4 regions of the Chitinophaga nivalis genome follow, and region 3 is predicted to be linked to each of the others. Evidence: riboswitches for the same ligand, from Rfam matches in the RefSeq annotation. Region 3 holds a riboswitch; each other region holds the start of a gene.
The links. Region 3 has a riboswitch for cobalamin ahead of metE (5-methyltetrahydropteroyltriglutamate--homocysteine S-methyltransferase). Riboswitches for the same ligand answer to the same signal wherever they lie in the genome.
Positions count from the first base shown of each region.

Region 1: another riboswitch for cobalamin. It lies ahead of OL444_RS08680 (DUF1852 domain-containing protein); the one in region 3 lies ahead of metE (5-methyltetrahydropteroyltriglutamate--homocysteine S-methyltransferase).
Region 2: another riboswitch for cobalamin. It lies ahead of OL444_RS18660 (DUF5074 domain-containing protein); the one in region 3 lies ahead of metE (5-methyltetrahydropteroyltriglutamate--homocysteine S-methyltransferase).
Region 4: another riboswitch for cobalamin. It lies ahead of OL444_RS27885 (TonB-dependent receptor plug domain-containing protein); the one in region 3 lies ahead of metE (5-methyltetrahydropteroyltriglutamate--homocysteine S-methyltransferase).

Region 1 is NZ_JAPDNR010000001.1:2,107,040-2,113,298, reverse strand. It holds gene OL444_RS08690 (bile acid:sodium symporter family protein) at 1-208, opposite strand, end outside; gene OL444_RS08685 (methionine synthase) at 260-1,288, opposite strand; gene OL444_RS08680 (DUF1852 domain-containing protein) at 1,315-2,367, opposite strand; cobalamin riboswitch at 2,552-2,733, opposite strand; gene OL444_RS08675 (Lrp/AsnC family transcriptional regulator) at 2,872-3,357, shown strand; gene OL444_RS08670 (inclusion body family protein) at 4,788-5,360, shown strand; gene OL444_RS08665 (hypothetical protein) at 5,547-6,259, opposite strand, start outside.
Region 2 is NZ_JAPDNR010000001.1:4,712,095-4,718,353, reverse strand. It holds gene OL444_RS18675 (hypothetical protein) at 1-12, shown strand, start outside; gene OL444_RS18670 (hypothetical protein) at 50-463, shown strand; gene OL444_RS18665 (hypothetical protein) at 542-856, opposite strand; gene OL444_RS18660 (DUF5074 domain-containing protein) at 1,081-2,424, opposite strand; cobalamin riboswitch at 2,760-2,984, opposite strand; gene OL444_RS18655 (winged helix-turn-helix transcriptional regulator) at 3,267-3,623, opposite strand; gene OL444_RS18650 (DoxX family protein) at 3,755-4,123, shown strand; tRNA gene OL444_RS18645 (tRNA-Arg) at 4,352-4,425, opposite strand; tRNA gene OL444_RS18640 (tRNA-Arg) at 4,578-4,651, opposite strand; tRNA gene OL444_RS18635 (tRNA-Arg) at 4,796-4,869, opposite strand; tRNA gene OL444_RS18630 (tRNA-Arg) at 5,696-5,769, opposite strand; gene OL444_RS18625 (23S rRNA (pseudouridine(1915)-N(3))-methyltransferase RlmH) at 5,895-6,259, shown strand, end outside.
Region 3 is NZ_JAPDNR010000001.1:2,994,035-3,000,293, reverse strand. It holds gene metE (5-methyltetrahydropteroyltriglutamate--homocysteine S-methyltransferase) at 1-2,252, opposite strand, end outside; cobalamin riboswitch at 2,430-2,614, opposite strand; gene OL444_RS12240 (TonB-dependent siderophore receptor) at 3,047-5,371, shown strand; gene OL444_RS12235 (DUF4198 domain-containing protein) at 5,389-6,114, shown strand; gene OL444_RS12230 (PepSY-associated TM helix domain-containing protein) at 6,128-6,259, shown strand, end outside.
Region 4 is NZ_JAPDNR010000001.1:7,652,707-7,658,965, reverse strand. It holds gene OL444_RS27890 (DUF5074 domain-containing protein) at 1-496, opposite strand, end outside; gene OL444_RS27885 (TonB-dependent receptor plug domain-containing protein) at 507-2,483, opposite strand; cobalamin riboswitch at 2,609-2,828, opposite strand; gene OL444_RS27880 (PAS domain-containing sensor histidine kinase) at 3,090-4,715, shown strand; gene OL444_RS27875 (glycosyltransferase family 39 protein) at 4,979-6,259, shown strand, end outside.

The DNA.
Region 1 (6,259 bases), 890 kb from region 3:
GCCCGGCTTTTAGTTTCTCAACGCTCAGCCGCAAGCCATAGAAAAAGAAAATCAACGACACGCCTGCATTGGCAATCTCCTCTAGCGAAACAGGCTCTTTGATCATGCCTGGTTGAGGCAAAAAATAGGCCAGCATAATCATGGTACCTATCATTAACAGGAAACCATCGAAACCTGCTTTCTTTAATACTGCTAATAACTTATTCAAAGTGCTGCTACTATAATTTTCCGGTGATCCAAAATTATTTATCAATTATAACTAAATCGCAAATTCTTTGCGTACAATTTCAGCTCCTGCGCTTAAAGCAATTAACTTACCTCTTGCCACGTTTCGGGACAAAGGAGCCATACCACAGTTTGTAGAAGGGTAAAGATTTTCAATATCTACAAACTCAAGCGCTTTACGTAGCGTATTAGCTACTTCTTCAGGTGTTTCAATAGTATTGGTGGCCACATCAATTGCACCAACCATTATTTTTTTGCCTCGAACAAGTTCAATTAAATTTAAAGGCACATTTGAGTTGTGGCATTCTAATGACACCACGTCAATTTTAGATTTTTGAATTTTAGGGAAAATTTCTTCGTATTGACGCCATTCTGAACCTAATGTTTTTTTCCAATCGTTATTGGCTTGTATTCCATAACCATAGCAAATATGCACTGCAGTTTCGCAGTGTAAACCTTCAATGGCTCTTTCTAATGCTGCCATTCCCCAATCGTTCACTTCATCAAAGAACACATTAAATGCAGGTTCATCAAACTGGATAATATCTACCCCTGCATCCTGCAGCTCTCTTGCTTCTTCATTGAGTGCTTTCGCAAATTCCCACGCTAATTTTTCCCGGCTTTTGTAATGGTCATCATATAAGGTATCTACCATTGTAAGCGGTCCCGGTAATGCCCATTTTATAGGCTTATTAGTCTGTCTACGTAAAAATTTAGCATCTTCAACAAAAACTGCTTTTTGACGTGCAACATCACCTACAACCACTGGAACACTCGCATCATAACGGTTACGAATTCTCACAGTTTTGCGATTTTCAAAATCTACACCACTTAAATGCTCGATAAAAGTGGTTACGAAATGTTGGCGTGTTTGCTCACCATCACAAATGATATCTAACCCAGCCAATTGTTGTTCCTGCAAAGAAATGCGCAAAGCATCTTGTTTCCCTTCCAATAACTGATCTCCTTCTAATTTCCAGGGCGACCAAAGTTTCTCAGGTGGTGCAAGCCAGGCTGGTTTAGGTAAACTTCCTACAATTGAGGTTGGTAATAGTTTTTCCATTGTTGTTTCTTATTTTCTTTGATTTATTAATTAGCGAATTTAGCAGCCCACTGCTCAAGAATATCCTGGTAAGGTTTAATGAAATGCTCTTCAGCATATTTACCCTGTTCAACAGCCAGTCGGCTGCGCTCTTCACGGTCATAAACCACGCGGGTCAGTGAATAATCTTCGTGTTTAAGACTAGGTTGATAAATTTTCCCAGCCCCTGAATTTGCATTGTAAATTTCAGGGCGATAAATCTTCTGGAAAGTCTCCATCGTACTGATTGAGCTGATTAGTCCAATATCAGTATAATCAGCAAGCAGATCTCCGGAATGATAAAAAGCCATCGGTGCCACACTGTTCGGAGGCATGAAAAAACGAACTTTTAAGCCCATTTTAGAGAAATATTCATCAGTGATAGAATACTGATCCTGCAGATACTCAAAACCCAGAACCTGATGCTGATACTCAGTGCGGGTATACGTTTTGTTGCCCGATACACTTAGACAAATGATCGGAGACATTTTAAAGTGCTCTTTATAAGTGGCTGAACTCACAAAGCACTTGTAAAGTTTTCCGTGCAAATCACCAAAATTTTCAGGAATACAAAAATTAGATTTATTTTTATTGTGCTCGATCAATAAAATACTGAAATCATAATCACGAACATAAGAGGAAAAATTATTTCCGGCAATACCTTCGATACGCTGGCTAGTCTTACGGTCAAAAATATTCGTTTTTAAAACTTCAATCAACGGCAGATTGTTAATACCATTCTTATCACCAATACTCATCGTTACTGTGATGATTTCAAGTTCTACAAGGTAACGATCACCTTTAGGATTATCCAAATGAGCCAATGCATTGAATCGATTGTTAATCATATTTAAGGCATTACGTAAGTTTTGTTGGCGATTAGCTCCTCTGGCCAAGTTTGCAAAATTGGTTGTCAGACGCGTTTGACTTGAGGGGTGATAGTTTTCATCTAAACATGTACTCTTCAGCGTGAACACAAAATTATCCTTGATGGTATTCTGAATATTTTCCCTGTATTTTTGTTCGTTTACTTTCGAACTTTCTGATATGATCGCTTCCATTAGTTGTTGCAATTATTTTATTTTCAAAAAACAATTATTCTATAGCTAACTTAATTATCAATTAAACGCTGCGACCACTAAAGAAAGGACCTAAGGAAGAGATATGTACATGAAGAGGCGTGATCAAGCCTTGATGGGCTTAAAACTTGTACAATCTGACCAATGACCTCTTTACGCGGAAGCATCGACCAATACAGCAAAGGCAGGTATCCTGACTTGTAACAGCTTTTACCAGCCTTCCCGCTTTCGCAGTGACCACTATTGTAAAGCCCTGTTGTGTTACTTACAGTTGCGCGACAGCTCGTGATTTGCACACGATTCCCTTTTAATTCACCGCTAAGTAAAACCTTTCCTGATTGTTGAAATATGAAAAGAACAGAAGTATTAAATTGCTGTCAAAGTTATGTTTTTGACCATAAAAACTTATTAAATACCAAGAATTAAGTAAAAAATGCCGTATTTGAAACTACTTTTAGCTATTTATGCTGTAATTTTTTTATTTTTATGGCCATTAAAGTTATTTATGCTATGGACCAACTAGATGAGATCGATCTGAAACTATTAAAGCTATTGACGAATGATTCGAGCCGGACGATTAAAGAGCTGGCCGAGGAAGTTAATCTGTCATCCTCGCCTGTCGTTGCACGGGTCAAACGACTGGAAAACAATGGCTACATCAAAAAATATATTGCACTGCTCAACCCGGAAAAATTCAACCAGGGATTTATTGTATTTTGCAATATCAAGCTAAAACAACATGACCGGGAAATCGGACATAGTTTTGTGGCGGATATTCTCAAGATTGACGAGGTAGTTGAATGCTATAATATCTCTGGAGATTATGATTTTTTTCTAAAAGTGTTTGCCCGTGACATGAAGCATTACCAGGATTTCGTATTTAATAAACTAGGTTCAGTAAAAAGTATTGGCAGCGCGCACAGTACCTTCGTTATGTCGGAGATCAAGAATTCGCATAATTTCTGCTTTTAATAGTGACAGAAGTTTGGGTTAATGGGTACAATAAATTTTGAAAATTTAAGATTTATTTATTATTGGATGCAAGTGTATGAGTGCAGTGGTAACCAAATTATTTATTCTCAAAGCGCAATTAAAAGTTTTAGGGTTGAAGATGTTTGTAAAAATGCTTAGCTGAATGTCGTTGATCTATAAGATGTCGATGTCCTTTACAAAAATCCTCAATTTTAGATAGATCATCTATCAGAAGGTTCGAAAGTTGTCCCTCGTAGTCCGCAAAAAACTTCCTTTGATTTTTGATTCCTTACCCCATTAAATTAATTGAAGGAGTGAAAACAACCAAAACATTAGAGGATAACACAAGTATTAGTGACGATATTTTCTCAATGCTTGCACCGTTTGATAAATACCCTATGCGATAAATATCCTTCTCAGGAAATCAACAATATATTAACAAAGAGGCTCCTCAACGTTTAAGAAATCCCCATATGTGTAGTGGTCAAAATTCAAAAAAACATTCACCAATAGACGATAGGTTATCTAAGAAGCAATCATGTTTCACTTGATAATTTTAAATTGAAATTATTGTCAGGATTGGGATCACTCCCCCGAGAGAGCTTACTGGTTATGATTGTATTTATTTCACTCCTGCAAAATCCTTTCTCCAATTTTTCTATATCCGTTACAATAAATTTATATCAAGCTTCGCAGATGGGTTTCAACCTACCGAACCAGAGAACTGGTGCGGTAGCATCCAGATTCGATGGCCCTGGCAATTTCCATATGGCAGCTTCAATATGCTTCTCATAATATCAATTCAAAAAGGTATGTTTTGCGATATAAGTATAGTGAGCAGTTGATCATAATCGCTTAGTGTTTCCCTTTTTTGAGGTCATTAAATGCACAAACTCCGCAACCATTTACATCCGTCGCAAGAATGTATCCTTAGGGGGCAGATTGTCTGGGATTGAGCAACCGCACCAGTATCAGCCCTTTAAAACAACGCAAGAAAATACCCGGGCCAATAACAAAACACTTTGCGACCAGGAGCGACATGCTTACAACGCAAATACCATAGACAAATTCAAATCATATCAACAAGATAATAATAAGGAATGCTTACATTCTGTATTAGAATTTTTTTTGAAATTTTTTCTCATTCATGAACAAAATCAAATTAAGCGCTGTTATCTATTAGCGTAAAAACTTACGATCTCAAATAACCAGTTCCTAACCTCATTCCCAACCCTCAAATACCATAACATCAATGCACCATTTAAAAGGACACTAACTGACCAATATTATCCCATTCCGGGTGTTATCTACTCACATTTGACTTCTCTTTCCGGAGATGATCAGCATTCTTTTCTGATATACATATATATAATCAATGGCGGATACCGAAAAGCCAGAACAGAGTAGGTAAAACTTTAACATCACCTCATATGTCAAACACAGCGCAAGCTCCCGAGCATTCAAGAACTGCTCAAAGATCGGTAGTTAACAACATCAGTGTATTAACAATCGTTGACGTCGAACAAATTAAGTCCCTCAATCCCAATCCAAGTCAGGACCCGGACAAACCACAGCCTATTCATTACAACCAGGGTGTCACCATGAGATGCCCTTATGATCACTTCGTGTCGGAACCTGGCCCGGGGAATATTACCTTCAAGGCAAATTTACAAGATACCGTTTCTTTCAGGGCAACGACTGTTTCCGGTAATTCAGAAAATGCTGTTATTGTCTATAAAATAAAAGGCAACGACTCAGTGAATGTATTTAACCCTTTTCTGACAAATACGATCACCAGGACTGGTTCAGTAGTGCCTTCATCACCCAATAGTGTTCCCCCATTAACTACCCCCCTCACATTTTATTCATTTGATTCCAAGATAAAAAGTAAAGGCACTGAAGTCTTCACCATCTATCTGGCGCTATATGAGCTGGATGCATCCGGGGAGAATCAGGTACTTTATGGCTACTTCTACTGGGATCCAACCATTCAGGTACAATAAGCCGCTGATATCCTTTTACGTATTCAATGTTTTATATACAGCAGTTCTGCATAAACGGAACTGCTGTATAATGTCTGAAACCTGATACAGGCCAGCTACGCTGGTCTCAATTTCTTATAATTCTTCGGCGCAATACTCGTTTCCTTTAAATAGCCCCTTTCAATAAAGGAGCTGTTGCTCCGGGTACTATTCCCGTTTGAGCAAGACAAAATGCAAGCTATCTTTCTTTTCAATGTACCAATGCTTATTCAATTCCAGTGACCAGCCATTCGCTTGTACAATACCATCTTTTACACACAGATTATCCCTTGCCGGCAATGTAATCACTTGCCAGTTCTGCATAAGCATGCCACCATTTTCCACCTTCAGCTTTCCCCAAACATCTTTTATTTCAGCAGTAGGATATACTGTACCCAGTTGTCCCAGGTCGAATAAATTATTAGGGTTAAAGACAATATTCATTTTCTGCAGGTTGATGACCAACACCGGATAGCGCGTAAAAAGACGGGTATAAACAGCTGTTTGCGCTTGTCTGGCTTTCTCTTTTATTTTTTCCGTACGTATGATACGATCTCCTTTATACCGCTTTTCCAGCTTCACCCATTCAGCTGTGATCGTTGTTTTGGGCACGGTCACCTGATAGTATTTTCCAATCAAAGCCGAAAATGAAGCATTGGAATCCACGGCATGTGTCCAGGCGGGTGATTTCTCATAAAGTAAATATCCATAAACAGGGCCGGTAATATAGGGCATAGCCCGGATCAACGAAAGTCGCGTGGCCGCCCGATCAATCTCCGTATACAAATGTTGCCGGATACTGTCCGATGGTCTGCCCAGTAATACGCCTGTATATTCAGCTAGTCCCTCATTCATTTCCAATTGGCGCTCATGATCGAAAG
Region 2 (6,259 bases), 1.7 Mb from region 3:
AGGTGTGCCTGATACCGGCCATACTCATTATATCAATCGTATACATTGCATGATAACAGCATCAGACATCAGAATAGGTAATTACGTGTCTTATTTTGATCGTAATATGGAGGAAACCGCCTTCCTTGTAGAAGGTATATTCGAAGAATTTATTTATAATTCCGGATTGCCGCTCAGTAAAATTCCCTGCGCCAAAGCCAATCCGGTAGTACTGGATGTATACCTGTTGTCCAGGTTCGGATTCATCCGGGGCGAAGCGGAGTATGGAGAAGATGTAAAGGTTTATTCGCTTAAATACAACCGGCTGAACAGTGTGCATATCCGCTATGAAAACAACGTTTTCCAGCCTTTTACAGACGCACCTACCGGGTTGGTGCCCTATGGCCTTCCGATCGTACACGTGCACCAGCTGCAGAATCTTTTTCACGCCCTTACCCGGGATGAACTGACTTTATTCGAATAGCAGGCTACGATAAAGCCGGTACGGGCAGCCCTTCAGCAGGTCGTTCCCTGTACCGGCTTTATATAAACAACGAGGCAACTACAGTCTTCCGGCTACTACAAAAGCCAGGAAAAGTACCCCGATCAGTATTAAGCCGATGAAAGCCACCCAGGATACCTTCGGATGTGGCAATGATTGCAGTGCAGGCAATATTTCTGCATTCACCTCATACAGCTTATCATCCGTTTTGCGAACGCACCATATTTTGCCAATGGGGAAAAGTGGAATCCAGTAAATATGTACATACGTTTGTCTGACTTCAAATTTTACAAAGTCAGGGATATCGTTGGCGATACCGATATCTGCCAGCTGAAAGGATTTCATGCAGAAACTTCTGCGGCCATAAATAATCATAGTATAGGTTTTAGGGGATTAAAATCATTACAGGGATCCAATATATAATTTTTAAACCACATATTACATTTCCCCTCCTGATGGCCGGCAAACATAACAGCTATGAATACACGAATGATGCTGGTCGGGCCCATACGCCTGGTATGGCGCTAGACATAAAAAAAGAGCCGGTAATAGTACCGGCTCTCATCAATGGTTTATAACAAACAATGCGGGGAAATGAATCAATGAAAGACCGGGAGGGCAGGAAAGTAATAACCTGTATATTGAACTGTTTGTTTCAGGGCACCAGTATTGGCATTATATATCAGCCATCTGTTATTGTTGCTGTTCCCCCATTCTGCGCCGAGCGTAGGAACCACCAGTTCCTGTTTCGCATCATTATACCGTACTGCAGATCCATAGAAATAGTGGCCGGCAGGCAGGGTAATAAAGGGAGCTGACAGCGAAGACGGTGTACCGGGAATATAACGATACACGGTAGTGCCGCCATATTCGAGCATACCACCAATACCGGGGGCTTCTTTCCGGGCAGCGATGTATACCACATTGCCTGCTTTGCCGGCTGTAATAGAACCGGATCTCCAGGAGAGATATGCCCAGGCATTCGTTACTTTAAAGGGCAGTTTGGTTTCGGTAATCTGCAACGTCACCGGATCAATCCTCACCAATGCCGAATCGCCGGCAGCCCATACTGCACCATCATTGGTGCGGGCAAAGCCAATCGTACCTTTCGCATGTTTTTTTACAATGCTATAGTTACTGGCCTGCAGTATTACAATACCATCATCTTTCGTAAGGGTAAAAATGTAGTTGCCGGATAACAGCATATCACCGGCGGAACTGTTGATACCAGCCACTTTGGCGCCAATAGCAGGAGCACTGAGGCTAACGCGGTAAATCCCATCGGCAGCACTCAGCAAGCCACGGGTACTATCTATACCCAGAAAGGCATGCCCTTCATCCTGCGGCAGGGTGGCTATGCGGCCGGTTTCTTTCATGGTATAGGCATCCGTGACCACCATAGGTCCACCTACTTTTACGACCATATACATTTTGCCTTTAAAGATGGTGGCAAACTGCAGGGTGGCTGTAGTAGGCCCCAGGTTCTTCAGCGGATTTTCCAGCTTATACACTCCCTGGGTAACCTTATTACTGTCGTAGCTGTAATAGGCCATGTCGCCGTTGTTGGTGGCATATTGCCCTTCGTGCAGCATGAAAAATCCATTCTCATACTTACCGGTAACCTTTACCTGGTATACAACAGAATCAACACCATTCCGTTGATCACCTGAGGTAAATACAATGCGGTAATCTCCGCGTTCTTTGGCGGCAAAGCGGTAAGCAGCATCATGACCGGCTGCCTCGCCGTTGACCGTCCAGTTAAAATTTTTTCCGGGTGGATAACCGGGAGCCGGCTGCAGCAGGCGGCTATCCCCTACTGCCATATTATACCGGAGTGTGGCAGTCTCACTGACTGGTGATGAGGGAGGGACTTCATTTTTACGGCAGGATACTACCGTCAGTAAAAAAAGGGCGCTCATCCATGATAGTACATGTCTTTTCATTTTCTCTTTTTTAAAAGATGAGTATGTGGGAGGTTAAGGGTACTTATATGTCATCATCATCTGTTGCATTATAGTTACAGCCAAATAGGTAAAACTGTTACTGTCCGCTCATAGGGTTTTAAATTACATGATACAAAGGCAACAAACGTTCATCCTGTTTTCAACATACAAAACAGCTATACAGCATACCAGCTACTGTATGAACGTGGAAATTTATAATACTAAAACGTGCACAGGATTAGCCTGTGATCTGTCATCCGCAGCCATAAATGATAAAACGAGAAAAGAAAGCCATAGTCTGGCTTGCATTCCTTGCCTTTCACCCGAAAGCGCTGAATGATTAATGGCAGCTGGCAGGTCTTCTGGCTTTCCTGCTTTTCCGGAGGGGCCTTCCCGTTATGCCGCAGCACAACAGTGGCGAGGAGAATAATTCCGAAAAAACGACAACTGCCATGGCAGTTGTGCAGGATTACAGCTACGGGGATAGCTCCGGTTTCACACCGGATTCCCTTTTAATATACCGGCACTACACCGGTATAACCAATTGCGGTCACAAACGTACGGTAAGTATATGTAATCACCAAACAGGAAACAGGAAATAAACACTGCAGGGAGCAAGATAGCAACAGTTATTTTCAGGGGGCAGGATAGCATCGCCTTCAAAAGATACATACCTACTGTCTGCTTATACAAACATACGCGCTATCGGCTATACCTACCTGTAACCTACGTCCGTAAAGGGTTAGGGCTACTTATTCTCAACAATTAATTACCACTTGCCGGTTTCGTTAGTACAAATGCTGCTACGAAAAAAAAGCGGACAGGTAGTCTGCAGTAGCCATTCATCCGGCTTTAGGACTGCGCTCCCGCATATGTTCATTGGCCCATGCTGCGAGGTTATATAAATGAGGCAGGAGGCTCTCTCCTTTCGCCGTCAGGGAATAATCAACTCTTGGCGGAATCTCCGGATACATTTGCCGGGCAATCAGTCCGTCTTCCAGCAGGTGTTTCAAAGTAGCCGTCAGCATTTTCTGCGAAATATCGCCAATGGCTTCCTGCACCTGGTGATAGCGCATCGGATGATTGGTTTGTCCTAAAGTAAGTACGATCATCATCGCCCATTTATTCCCGATACGATCAAAGACATCCCTTACCGGACAAAAGTCTATACTCTCTTCATTTTTCAAAAAAACTTTCATAGTAGTTGATTGATTTTCATCATTACATACCTATAGGTACGTAACGCACCTTGCCGTGCCATATTGTTTGATATTCAATGTGTTAATACATTTGATACCCTAAAGTTATTATATAAATTATTAACAAATTTATGATGAAACGGACTTATCGCATTACGACCATTATTTTTCTTGTCATCCTGTTTTTAACGGCTATTACTGATCTGATGAGAATGGATTTTGTACTGACCACGGTACGGCATCTGGGTTATCCGGATTTTCTGCCGCTGTTGATTGGTACCGGAAAATGTATCGGTATTATTCTTTTAAGTCTTCCCCGTTATACACCGTGGAAGGAATGGGGTTATGCAGGCTTTACTGTTTTATTTCTCAGCGCAGCAGCCTCACATGCCTTTGCGGGGGATGCTTTGGGCCATATCCTGCCGCCATTGATATTTGAAACGTTGTTACTCGTTTCTTATTTCAGCATGCGTAAAGTAGTGCATAATGCTACCGCATAATGTTTACGTATCCTTCTTCTTTGCTGCCCTGGTAAAGGAGAAGGATCAGCTTTATCGTCAGTGTTGATTTTTGCCGGCAGGAGGTTATAAAGATGCGTGCGGGAGTTCAGATGAGGCTTGTTTGTTTTGTATGGATTAACTAATGGAATGGAGTGGTGGATCATATAGGCAATGCGACAGGCACCAATGAAAAAAGGTTCCAGCAGATGCTGAAACCTTTTCTTTTTGTGACCTCGTCTGGATTCAAACCAGAAACCTTCTGATCCGTAGTCAGATGCTCTATTCAGTTGAGCTACGAAGCCATTTTGTTTTTTCTCTTTCGAGATGGCAAATGTAGAAGTTTTTACGATTCTAACAAATTATTTTTCAACTTTTTATATTTGACAACTTTTTTGCAAATATAAATTTGGTGATAAAAAATGCTGCAATAATATGCAGCATTTTTTTCTTTTTGTGACCTCGTCTGGATTCAAACCAGAAACCTTCTGATCCGTAGTCAGATGCTCTATTCAGTTGAGCTACGAAGCCGTTTTTCTCTTTCGAGATGGCAAGTGTAGAATATTTTTCAATTCTAACAAATTATTTTTCAATTTTTTATATTTGATGACTTTTTCACAAATATAAATTTGGTGATAAAAAATGCTGCAATAGTATGCAGCATTTTTTATTTTGTGACCTCGTCTGGATTCAAACCAGAAACCTTCTGATCCGTAGTCAGATGCTCTATTCAGTTGAGCTACGAAGCCGTTTCCCCTTTTGGGATCGCAAATGTAGGATTACTTTTTATTCTGACAAATTTTTTTTGAAATATTTTTCAAACAGGACTATCGTAAACGTATATACGCTAATCATACAATCCAATAAAACCCTTTACTGACAAAGGTTACATCAATATAAAAAATCTCGAAAAAAAATAATTATCAGCCCGAAAATCATCACTTCTCTCATCTGCTACGCTCCTATTGTTTTCCTTCTACGTATATACATACCGCCTGATAGGTGCTGCCGGTGGATGCTCCAGCTGATTTCTTCAGCTGTAATCATTCAAAAAGAGATAACTATTTTCGCAGGATGTCTGCCCACAATCATTCCTGGCTGGCAACCGGCTGATTTTTTTATCTCCCGGTATTTTCCAGAAAGCAGTCTCCTGTCCTCTCCGCCGGCATTTACAGCAGCAGTTTCCTTTCATATATAGCGACTTTCGCGTCTCTTCCCCACGAATACACGCTATGGCCGTTGCCGGATATACCTGGATGCCTACACGATGCACCCCCCTTTTCAATAACGGCAACACACCTGGCTGCTATCCTCCAAACCATCTGTGGCATCAACTCCGGGACGCTTTTCGCTGGCTGAATAGCGCTGGTACAACCAGTAAGCAACACCAGTAACAGATGCATGGAAAAGGATACTTATGACCAGATTTGTTGCGTGGATACAGGGAGATTTTATTCCGCAGGTCTAACAGTTGGGTACTGTCAGACGGCCATCACATGGACTATTGCCTCATAGCTGGTGGTATATCCAGCAACAAAAAAGGAAAGACCGTTGACCGATCTTTCCTTTTCTTTGTGACCCCGTCTGGATTCAAACCAGAAACCTTCTGATCCGTAGTCAGATGCTCTATTCAATTGAGCTACGGAGCCGTTTTGTTGTGATTGGATTGCAAAGGTATACGTTTTTTTCAAAATACCAAATTCTTCTTCAAAAATTTCTGCAATATTCTGATTTACACTTACTTTTACAGTAATAGCCTAATATTATATACGAAGTGAAAATTCAACTCTGGAGCATCGGAAAGGAACATGATCCCTACATCAGGGACGGGATAGCTGTATTTCAAAAACGACTACAGCATTATGTGGATTTTGAAATAAAGCTGATTCCTACTGTGAAACAGGCCGCCAGTTTATCGGTACCGGAGCTGAAAAAACAGGAAGCCAAAATTATCCTGGACCTGTTGCAGCCGACCGATTTTTTACTGGCGCTGGATGAAAAGGGTAAAATGATGACGACTGTACAGTTTGCAGATTTCCTGCAACAGCGGAATAATGCCGGTACCCGGCAGCTGATTATCCTGATAGGCGGCGCTTTTGGCATCGATGCCTCCGTATTGCAACGGGCCCAGTTACAAAT
Region 3 (6,259 bases):
GTTTCTTCCCACTGACGGGTTTTAAGTCCGCAGTCCGGATTTACCCACAGCTGTTCTGCCGGGATAACTGCCTGGGCCTTTTTCATCAAGGCTACCATTTCCGTTTTGGATGGTACACGGGGAGAATGGATATCATATACACCAGGGCCGATTTCATTCGGATATTTAAAATCGGCGAAAGCATCCAGCAGTTCCATCTGGGAACGGGAACACTCGATCGTGATCACGTCTGCATCCATATCAGCAATGTGCTGAATGATATCATTGAACTCAGAATAACACATGTGTGTGTGGATCTGGGTTTCATCTTTCACACCACTGGCGGCAATACGGAAAGCGCGCACGGCCCATTCCAGGTATTCCTGCCAGTTTTCCCGACGTAGTGGCAAACCTTCCCGGATAGCTGGTTCATCGATCTGAATCACGCGGATACCGGCTTTTTCCAGATCCACCACTTCGTTACGGATGGCCAGGGCTATCTGTGTACAGGTTTCGCTTCTGGGCTGGTCATTTCTGACGAAGCTCCATTGCAGAATCGTCACCGGACCGGTCAGCATACCTTTCACCAGTTGCGGGGTGAGCGACTGCGCGTACTGCGTCCACTTCACGGTCATAGGCGCCGGACGGGATACATCACCGTAAATAACCGGTGGTTTCACACAGCGGCTGCCATAGCTTTGTACCCAGCCATTGCGAGTGAAGGCAAAGCCATCGAGCTGCTCGCCAAAATATTCCACCATGTCGTTGCGCTCAAATTCACCATGTACCAGTACGTCGATGCCCACTTCTTCCTGCCAACGGATGGTATCGGCAGTTTCTTTCGCGATCAGCTCATCGTATTGCTGCTGGCTCAGTTCCTGCTTTTTCAGCTTCGCACGCCAGCTTCTTACTTCTTTCGTTTGCGGGAAAGAGCCGATGGTCGTAGTCGGGAACTTCGGCAACTGTAAAGCTTCCTGCTGTTTGATTTTACGGGTAGCAAAAATAGCATGACGACGACTATCATTGTCTGTAATGCCCGCTACCTGTGCTTTTACCGCAGGGTTATGGATAATGGCCGATGTTTTACGGTTGGCATTAGCCCGGATGTTCTCCTGCAGCTTGCGTTCCATATGTTCAATATCTTTTCCGGTGGCGAGGTTTGCCAGCGTTACCACTTCCGTAATTTTTTGTTTGGCGTAGGCCATCCACTGTTTGATTCCCGGTTGCAGGGTTTCCTCATCTGTTTCCAGATCCAGGTCGCACGGTACGTGTAACAGGGAGCAGGAAGGCGCCATCCAGAGTCTGTCTTTGCCAATCGCATCTGCTGCTTTGGTGATCAGGGCCAGCGACTGCCGGAAGTCATTCTTCCAGATGTTGCGGCCATCCACTACGCCCAGGGAGAGCTGCAGGGTGGCTGGCAGTGCAGCTGCCAGGATATCATCCAGCTGGGAAGGGCAACGAACCAGGTCGAGGTGCAGGGTTTGTACCGGCAGCTGTAATACGGTAGCCAGGTTTTCACCGTAGCATTCAAAATAGCTGGCCAGGATAATATGCAGTTGCGGGAATCGTTGGTGCAGCTGCTGGTAGGCCTGGGTGAATGCCGCCCTTTCTTTTTCACCAAGATTCAATGACAGGCAAGGTTCATCCAGTTGTACGTGGGTGGCGCCGGCCTGTTGCAGTAAGCCTAATACTTCTTCGTATACGGGCAACAGTTTTTCCAGCAGGGATATTCTATGAAATCCGGCAGCTTTTTCTTTACCTAACAAGAGGAAGGATACGGGTCCGATGATCACCGGTTTGGCCGCAATACCATTTTCTTTCGCTTCGGTAAATTCACGGATCACCTTATCGGAGTATAAGGTGAACTGCTGATCTGCTTTAAATTCGGGTACAATATAGTGGTAGTTGGTATCAAACCATTTGGTCATTTCCATGGCCGTTACATCGTAGCCTTCGCGTTGATAGCCTCTAGCCATCGCAAACAGCAAATCGATGTTGTTCAGTTGTTTCCGTTCAATCAGTGGTTGGTATCTTTCCGGGATCGCGCCTGTCATCAAAGCGGTATCCAATACCTGATCGTAGAACGAGAAGTCATTGCAGGGAATGAGGTCGATGCCTGCTTCCTGTTGCAATTGCCAGTTATGCAGCCGGATGTTTTTACCTTCCTGCAATAATGCCGCCAATGGCAGTTTGTCGGCCCAGTAAAGTTCTGAGGCTTTTTTGAGTTCACGCTGGCTGCCAATCCGCGGGTAGCCTAAGTTGTGCGTTTGCATTGCTTTGGGTGCTTTTAAAATGAGGAAACAATTAAAAGCTCTTTAGCACTTCGCAATGCGCCGTAAAGTGAAGAAAGAAGAAGTGAGAACGGGATGTACACAGTAAAGCCCGGGAAATACCATGGGTATACTGCGTTTGTACATCAGCCTGACTATCTGCTTCAATCCACGAAAGCATTGTCAAATACGGACCAGGCAGGTCTCCTGACTTGTAACATTTTTACCGTCCTTCCCGCTATGATGCAGTGGACAACGAGGGTAAAAACTTGTAGCGTTACTTACAGTTGCGGGACAGTTTGTGATTTTCACACAATTCCCTATTAACCCTGGTTTACCCAGGGACCTTTTCCGCTTGATGAAGAAGTAAATAAAGAACCTTGCGGTGAATGTACAATAATTTGATATCAAACAAACTTTTATTACCTGCCAGCTGTTTATGTTGCTTAATAGCCCGAAAAATAAAAGGTTGTTTTATCCGTAAAATGTACACCTTACTACTGATCTTGTCATGCACAGTTATACGCACTGCGATGACGGCGCATGCAATTGACAACAGTAAGTTATAAAACAGATAATACGCGGCTTCGGGTTATATAATACACCTGTTTTTTTTATGTGTGAGAACATCTATCATTATTTTTCCTGATTAGGTAAATCATTTTCCCATATCCATAAATTATCCACCAACGGGTCGTTTAGTTTTGATGCCTAAAAAACCGATGAAGCTTTGTTTTAATTGTGGGATAGCCACTATCAAAAAAGTCTTCTTAACTACCTTAATACTGATAACAATTGTGGGTAATGCAAATGCGGGAGAGATTTTGTCGGCTATTAAAGGAAAAGTTTCGACTTCCGACGGCAGTCCTGCCGCCTTTGTAACTGTGCGTATTAAAAACTCCAATCATGGCGCCTTAACAGATCAACAGGGTGAATTTGTTATTAAAAGAATTAAGCCAGGCCGCTACACCCTGGAGATATCCTTCCTGGGTTATGAAAACATGACACAGGAAGTAGTGGTGGAAACAGATAAAATCACCCAGCTATCACTGCAGCTGCACACCTCCGAACAGCAGATGAAAGAAATTATCATCACCGGTAATAAGCATAATAAATACAACATCAACGAAGTATCCAATTCCCTGCGCTTACAATCTCCCCTCGTAGAGATTCCCCAAAACATCCAGGTAGTCACCAATGAAGTGCTGGCCGATCAACAGATATTTGACATACAGGAAGGGGTAACCCGCAACGTAAGCGGTGCACAACGTATTGGCCACTGGGACCTCTACGCCAACATCCAGGTACGTGGCTCCCAGATCACCCCCTTCCGCAATGGCATGAACGTACAAATCAGTCCCTGGAGCCCGCTCGCGGAAGATATGAGCATGGTAGACCGGGTAGAATTTGTGAAAGGCCCGGCAGGGTTTATGTTATCCAACGGAGAACCCGGCGGCCTCTATAACATCGTTACTAAAAAACCTTCCGGTATAGAAAAGGGAGAAGTAACCCTTACCCTCGGCAGCTTCGAAACTTACAGAGCCACCGCTGATGTAGACGGCAAGCTATCCAAAAACGGTAAGCTGCTGTACCGCATCAATGTAATGGGACAACTGAAAGGTTCTCACCGCGACTTTGAATTCAACAACCGCTATTCCGTTGTACCGGTACTCAAATATCTGATAGACGAACAAACCAGCGTGACCCTCGAATACAGTCATCAGTTCCTGCAACTGAATGCCATTGGCAGTAACTACGCCTTTTCCAAACGGAAATACGCCGACCTGCCCCGCAATTTTACAACAGCAGAACCCAACTTCGCACCTACGAACATCCAGGATAAAAGCCTCCTCGCCATATTTGAACACCAGTTCAATCACCGCTGGAAACTGACTGCCCAGGCAGCCTATTTCCATTATCAACAGGAAGGACAAAGTATGTGGCCTACTGCTTTTGCTGCCAACAACGACAGCTTACTGCAGCGGAATATCAATATCTGGGATGCCCTCGGTACCAATAGAACCGGACAGGTATTCATCACAGGTAAAATGAACACCGGAACAGTAGTCCACAACATCCTGGCAGGAGTAGATCTGAAAAACAGCAGCTACTTTGCAGACTGGGGTCAGGCTGCACCGCTGGGCGATGCCTCCTTTAATATCTATCAGCCCCAATATGGCCATGTAAAATTGCCTACCTGGGATCGTTCCCGCAACATCCGGGAGAGAGGCGTACAATACAATTATGGCTACAACGGATTTTACCTGCAGGATGAACTGGGCTTCTTCGACAACCAGCTCCGTATTACCCTCGCCGGCCGGTATACCATCAATACCTATAAGAATCCCTACAGCGGGAATAACAAAGACGAAATGTTTACGCCACGTGCCGGCGTCAGTTATTCTTTCGATAAAAATACCGCCGTCTATTTTATATATGATAAGTACTTCCTGCAAAATCCCGGCATGGACTGGCAGAAAAAGAGTTTCAAACCACTTACCGGCTACAACGTAGAAGCAGGGTTCAAAAGAGATTGGTTAGGCGGTAAATGGAATTCTACCCTGGCTGTTTACAGGATCATCAAAAACAATATGCTGGTTACCGATTTTGAACATCCGGATCCCCGGACGAATCAGTTTATCTACAGCCGCCAAACCGGCAAGCAGACTATTCGTGGCGTGGAACTGGATGTAAAAGGAGAGATTATACCGCACCTGCATGCGATGGTTAACTATGCCTATACAGATGCAGCGATATCGGCAGACAGCGATCCTAAATTAGTCGGCAACAAAGTACCTGGTACTGCCACGCATATACAAAATACCTGGCTCAGTTACCAACTGGATAACGGCGTATGTAAAGGCCTGCGGGCAGCCATCGGCTATCAATATGTAGCCGGCCGGGTAGCGGGGCTGATCTCCGACAAGAGTGAAAACTCACTGCCGGATTACTTCCGCCTGGATGGTAGTCTGGGCTATGCTTTCAACAAATTCGACGTAAACCTACTGGTGAATAATCTGTTAGATGCGTACCTGTATTCAGGTGCTCCTTCCGGAGGCCTCTTCTACTGGCAAGCGGAACCCGGCCGTAATGTAAGGTTCAGCGTAGGTTATAAATTCTGACACTTAAAACAACAATCATGATAAAACCCGTTAAACAATTCTTCTTATCTGTTGGCCTGTTATTATGCTGCCACAGCCTGTTTGCCCATGCCCTTTGGATGGAAACTACTACTACCGGTAAAGTAGGTCAGCCACAACAGGTAAACATCTATCTCGGTGAATATGCCGAGAACCAACGAGACTCCATACAACACTGGTTCAGTAATATGGCTTCCTTTGATCTGTGGCTGGTAAAGCCAGATGGTCAAAAGGAAAAGCTGACCTGTGTTCCCAACGGTAATCACTTTACAGCCACCTTTACACCTGCCGCGGAAGGCGCTCACCTGCTCACCATTGATCATACCGTAAAGCAGGTATATGGCGAAAATAAAATTCATTATTACGCACTGGGACTGGTAAAAGTAAATGGTTCCCTGAAAGGAGCGGAACGCCTGAAAGAGCATATCGACTTTGCGCTGCTTACAGACAACGCGCGGTCCGGTAAGCTGAACCAGGATGCCAAAGTACAGCTGCGTTATAAAAATACGCCTCCCACTGGCGGAGACGTTACCGTACAGGCCCCCACCGGTTGGGCCAAAAAATTCAAAACCAATCCTGCCGGCGACATGTCATTTTCTCCGGCATGGGCTGGCAGATATATGCTGGAAGGTACTTTCCTGCAAAATGAAGCAGGAAAACATGAAGGAAAAGATTTTAAAAACATATGGCATTGTGTTACCTATTGTGTGAATATAGATAAGTAATGCACTGCTTGCCATGACCATCAAACAATCATTGAAAAACTTACATCGCTGGCTCGGATTCGCATCCGGGCTGGTAGTGTTTATAGTGGGTATCACCGGCTGTCTGTATGCGTTCATGGATGAACTTAAACCCTGGTTATACCAA
Region 4 (6,259 bases), 4.7 Mb from region 3:
TAGGAATGCGGCCGGTTTCGTTGAGTGTGGCGGTATCAATAATGGCTACGTAACCTTCATTGGAAGTAACGTAGGCATTGTCTTTATAAAATACCACATACCGGCTCTGGCGGATAGGAATCTGTTTCAGTACCCGCGTAGTGGCGGCATCCATCACTTCTACCTTATTGGAGTTGTTGATGACTGCATATAGTTTGCTGCCGTATATGCGAAGATCGTTGCCGACATCTCCCAAACCCTTTACGATAGTGGTATTTTTAGCTTCGTACATTTTGCGGATATACCGGCCATTGATGAGATCCACATAGTCCAGTGAGGATTTATTCATGTTCATGTTGCCTTCATTGAGCAGATAAAATCCTTTCACCGTGGTTTTTCCATCGGTATTCCGGGAGAAGCCCGGAATATCTTTGTAGGCGATGGTTGGCCTTGGCATATCCTTTCTGCAGCCGGCAGATAGTATGATGAGTAAGCAGCAGACCAGTAATCTTTGCATATGCATGATATTAAAAATGAACACTGAGCGTTACCCTGTAATTGCGTCCCGGCATGGGGAAGTTGGCAATTACATCGTATTGCTGGTTCAGCAGGTTATTTAATTCTCCTGTCAGTTTATATTGATACGCACCTTGCTGCAGTGACCAGGAAGCAGATATATCGCTGGTATACCAGGGCTGTACGTAATTATCTTCATTATTGCCTATCTGATTATACCGTTCGCCGGTATAGATAAAACTGTAGTTGAGGGTGAGTGCTTTCCAGTCGATGCCGGCGAGGAAAGTTCCGCTATGCCAGGGTGTGTAGGGAATCTGTGCACCATAGTTAAAGGCATTTTTACCGGTGGTTCTGTCCCGTGCATCCTGGTAGGTATACGTGAGTGCCAGGTTCAGCATCACGTCACGTATGGGCATCCAGGCACTGTTGATGTTCACATCGGTACCTTTGATGATGACCTGTCCGAGGTTCATCATCGACCATCCGAAGAGGTTGGCAGCAGGTACCGCCACAATTTTATCCGTTGCTTTTATATAGTAGGCATCTGCCTGTATGGACAGGTATTGCCAGCTGCCACGGAATGCTTTGGTATAGGTGAACCCGGCGTCATAGTGTTTTACATATTCCGGGCGCAGGTTGTTGTTGCCGATGTAGGTATAATACAGGTCGTTAAAGGTAGGCATCCGGAATATATTCTTATAGAACGCCCGCAGCCAAAGATTCTGGTGCGCCAATGGCTGCCAGGCAACCGAAATGGCAGGCGTATATTCTCTTTTATTGCCGGCGCCTTCGTAGGCTTTCACCGATTCATTCACGAGAGTAGCCAGGAGGTTTCCCTGCATTTCAAAACGTTTGAAGTGCCATCTGCTGGCGAGCGATACGAGCCCGGTATAGCGGGAGGGATAAGGAAACCGTTGGATGTTGGCGTTCAGGGTATTGACGATGACATCACCGGAGAGGGAGGCTTCCCACCACGGTGTAAAGGTATATTTGTTGGCGAGGGAGGCGTATACTTCCTGCTGCAGATAACGGTTCTGGAGAAACCCTGCTTCGTTCAGGTACTCCGGATCAGTATATACATTGTAGAAGTTGCTATACTTCACATTCGCCATAATGCTGTATTTGCGGCTTATTTTTTTACTCCAGGTACCCTGTGCGAACATGTCCTGGTCTTTCAGGTGCTGCCCATAGGTATAGTGGCCGGCTACTGTAGCGCCGGGCAAGCCGCGGGCGGAGCTATAGTAATAGTATTTCAGGTTCCAGGTGCTGCTATCGCGTAATACCCCATTGAGGGCGGCTTCTGCACGGAAGGCGTTGACGTTGCCGTTCTGGCGTACCAGGAGCGAGTCGTAGTCCGGACCGATGAGATGAAATTTATAGCGTCCATTGGCGTTGATCCATTCCGTACTAACGGTGGCGGTTATACGTTTATTGATCTTTTGCTGCCACAGAATGGCGGGATTGATCAGGCCGGAAGAACCGGTTTTAACGCTTACCTTACCGTGTATGGTTTCTCCTTCGTTAAACACAGGTATTTTGGATTGCAGAAAGAGTACGTTACCGGCGGAGAAGGCGCGGGCCGGCTGGAAGATGTTGTTTTTTTGTCCGTTGTATAAAGATATTTCCGCTATATTATCGAGTGAAAATTTGCTGAGGTCTACCTGTCCGTTCTGTACATTGCCGATCATCATGCCATCATAGAATACGGTAGTATGGTGACTGCCCATACTGCGCACGTTGATGGTTTTTAGCCCGCCAACGCCACCATAGTCTTTTAGCTGCACGCCGGAAAAATAACGGATAGCATCGCCTACGGAAAGGCTGTTGAGCCGTTCCAGTTTTTTGCCGGTAAGCGTTTGTACCGGCGTAACCGGGTTAATGTATGCCGGTATTCGTTTGGCGTCTACACGTACTTCCCGTAACGTGTCTTTGGTTGTTGTCTGCGCAACGGCGTTCCCGGCAATAAGCAAATATATACCTGAAGCCACAGGCAGAAATCTAAGTAAACACATGATGGATTATACTTCCAAAGCGCTTGGGGAGTGCGAATAATACAAGAAGAGAGATATGTCTTATAAAGACTTACATCCCCGGCCTTTCACCCGAAAGCGCTGATGAATAAATACAATTGGCAGGTCTTCTGGCTCTCCTGCTTTTCCGGTAGGCCTTCCCATGTAACGGACACACAGTGGCATAGTAGAATTCCGGAAAAACACTTCTTCGCACAGGTGGAAGAAGGCAGGATCACAGCTACGGGGATAGCTCCGGTTTTACACCGGATTCCCTTTTAATATATCTGCGGGGCAGACATAACCATTTGTGGCTGCAAACCTACGCTTTGTCAGGGGAATATCCAAAAGAGAAGGGGAAGCGGCATGATTCCTGAAAACTAATCCCTGGAGTCTTTTTACAGCCTGTTAATGGAATGTACTGTTAATACAGCTGGCGTTGGTTGTTGCCGCTGTCTGAGGAGGAACCGGACCGGGTATATGGTCTGAAAACGGGTATAAAATTCCCCGTTCCTGCTTAATCATAGAGGAATAGCCGCTACAAAGTATTTGAAATGATTATTCCAAGCATAAGAACTTAATTCGATGAACCTCCCATATAAAGTTCCCGAACCGTCACACTGGTTGCACTGCGATGATGAAACTTTTGTCTTACCGGATGGTACCGGAGAAAAATTCTATAGAGACTTGCTCATGGAGTCTCCCGTGGCGATGGCAATATACACTGGTCCTGAAATGTGTGTCCGGCTGGTCAATGAGGCGATGCTGGATATCTGGGATAAAAATAACGGTGTGATCGGTAAACCCTTGCTGGAAGCGGTACCGGAACTGAGCGGTCAGGTGTTCAGCACCTTGCTCGATGGTGTATTTACTACGGGGATACCTTACATAGGAACAGAAGACCCCGTGCGTATCCGGCGGAAAGGTCAGCCGGATATCCGCTATTATAAACTTATTTATAAACCGTTATATAACGAAAGCAAATTACTGTATGGGGTGATGAGTACAGCTGTCAATGTTACCGACCTGGTACTGGCCCGGGAGGAACTGCGGGAAACAGAAAAGCTGTACCGCAATGCGGTAGATGTGGCAGAACTAGGTACCTGGAGCAAGAACCTCCGGACCGGATTCGTTACATATTCTCCCCTGATCAGTGAATGGTATGGACTACCAGCAGAAGCCTGCAGTATGGCCGTATTCCATGGTTGCATACACGAAGCCGATCAGCAACGGGTGGCCGCCCTGCGGCAGCAGGCCATTGATACCAGCGGGTTGTATGACTGTACTTTTCGGGTGGTGAATAAAACACTGCAGAAAGAACATATCCTGCATGCAAAGGGCATGGTGATTACAGGAAAAGACGGACAGCCGGAATCTATTATGGGGATGGCACGGGATATCACACTGGACCGGATGACATCCATGCAGCTGGAAGAGCTGGTACAAACCCGTACCCAGGCATTGGCTGCTGCCAACAAAAGCCTGCGTCAGATCAATGACAACCTGCAGCAGTTTGCTTATATCGCCAGTCATGATTTGCAGGAGCCATTGCGGAAAATTATCACCTTCTCCGGTATTTTGCAGAAAACACAGGCACATCAGGATACATCCGGCCAGTTATATCTCGGCAAAATATCTGGTGCCGCGCAGCGCATGTCTCATCTCATCAGCGATCTGCTGGATTACTCGCGGGTGGAAAACAGTAAAGCGGTATTTATGCCCACCAGACTGCAAGACATTCTGCAGAATATTTATATTGATTTTGAAGTATTGATTCATCAGCAGCATGCCGTAATAGAGACGGCGCCATTACCGGAAATTGCCGCCTTACCGCTGCAGATGAATCAGTTGTTTTATAACCTCATCGGCAATGCATTGAAATTTACCCGGAAAGGCATTCCGCCTGAAATAAAATTAACGGCGGCGATGCTCACACCAGAAGAAGTACAAGAGTATTCCCTGCCTTATAGTACCCAACCTTATACACACATCGTTATACAGGATAATGGAGTAGGATTTGATCCGCAGTTCGCAGAAGAGATTTTTCTTATTTTTCACCGCTTGCACAATTATCAGGAGTATGAAGGTACCGGCATCGGATTGGCATTATGCCGGAAGATTGTAGAAAACCACGGTGGCCGCATCTATGCGACCAGTAATAAGGAAGAAGGCGCGGCTTTTCATATTCTGTTGCCGCTGTCAAGACCCTGAGGAATATTACTATAAATAGTGCGGATATAAAATTGCTTTTTTATTGATAGGGTGCGTAATTTTATACTTTCCGGACGATATCATCCGGGTGTCATATAGGAATGTATTTTTAGTCACCATTTTAATAACTGTCAGCATTGAGCAAGGGGAAATCAGCGTGGGTAAATGACTTAAAGGTGTACCTTTCTACGCATAAATGGATGGCGGCCGCGATCTGTTTTGTTACATTATTACGACTTTCTTTTATTGGTATAATGGGTCCTATGCCGCAGGATGCCTACTACTATTTTTACGGACAACATTTAGCCTGGTCCTACTTCGATCATCCGCCGGCGATAGCCTGGATACTCCGTGCCTTTACCGATCTTTTCGGACGACATGTTTTTGTGATCAAGCTGGCAGATTCCCTGATTACTGCCGGTACGTTGCTGGCGTTTTACCGGCTGGCCGGATGTTTTCTGTCTGTACACCGCGCGCGTAATGCGATGTTGCTGTTGTATGCCACATTGATGATTACCATGGTGTCGCTGATATCTACCCCTGATGTACCGTTGTTGTTATGCTGGAGCCTATCCCTGATTGCATTATACCGGGCCATCTTTGAAGGAAGGAAATGGTATTGGATATGGACGGGCATTGCGATGGGACTTGCATTCGACAGTAAGTATACCGCCGTGTTTTTGCCGGCAGGAACGGTATTGTTTTTATTGTTGTCTGCCAGGTATCGCAGGTATTTGTGGTCGCCGTGGTTTGCTGCCAGCATCCTGTTTTTCGGCATCACTATTTTGCCTGTGGTCTACTGGAATGTAGATAACCAGTTCGCCTCTTTTCGTTTTCAATCTTCCGGAAGAGTGGATGGCGCTGAATTCCGGCCGCTGGATTTTTTCGGTGTGATCGGACATCAGGCAGCAGCATTGATACCGGTGTTGTTAGGTGCGTTGTTGTATTATCTATATAAGTGTATCCGCCGGTACCGCCGGCGTATTGCGGGTATTCCGGAACCGCAGTTGTTTCTGCTGGTTTTCTTTGTACCCATATTTACAGGATTTTTTGTGTTGTCTCCTGTGTATTGGGTGAAGATAAACTGGATGATGCCAGCTTATATTACCGGTATCATCTGGGTGAGTAGCTGGCTGCGCGACAAATTTATTCGCTGGCAATGGATCGGTACCGTAATCATACATGCTGCCCTCGCCATAGAAGTGATTTTTTATCCGGTACCTATTCATTCGGATGATACCATGATCGGATGGGATGGATTGGGCCGTCAGGCAAAAGTATTGCGCACGCAATATCCTGATGATTTTATTTTTTCTGCAGATGATTATAAAACGAGTGCGATGCTGCATCTCTATCTCGGAGAGATGGTGTATTCCCGTAACATTATCGGGCAGCGCGCCTTACAGTTTGATTTCATTGGTACCAATCTGCAAACCCTGAAAGGTAGTAATGCCATCTTCATTAATTCTTTAACGGATGTAACAGATGATACGGATGAACAGGCGGATATTACCGCGTTGCAACCCTACTTCAGCAGTATACAA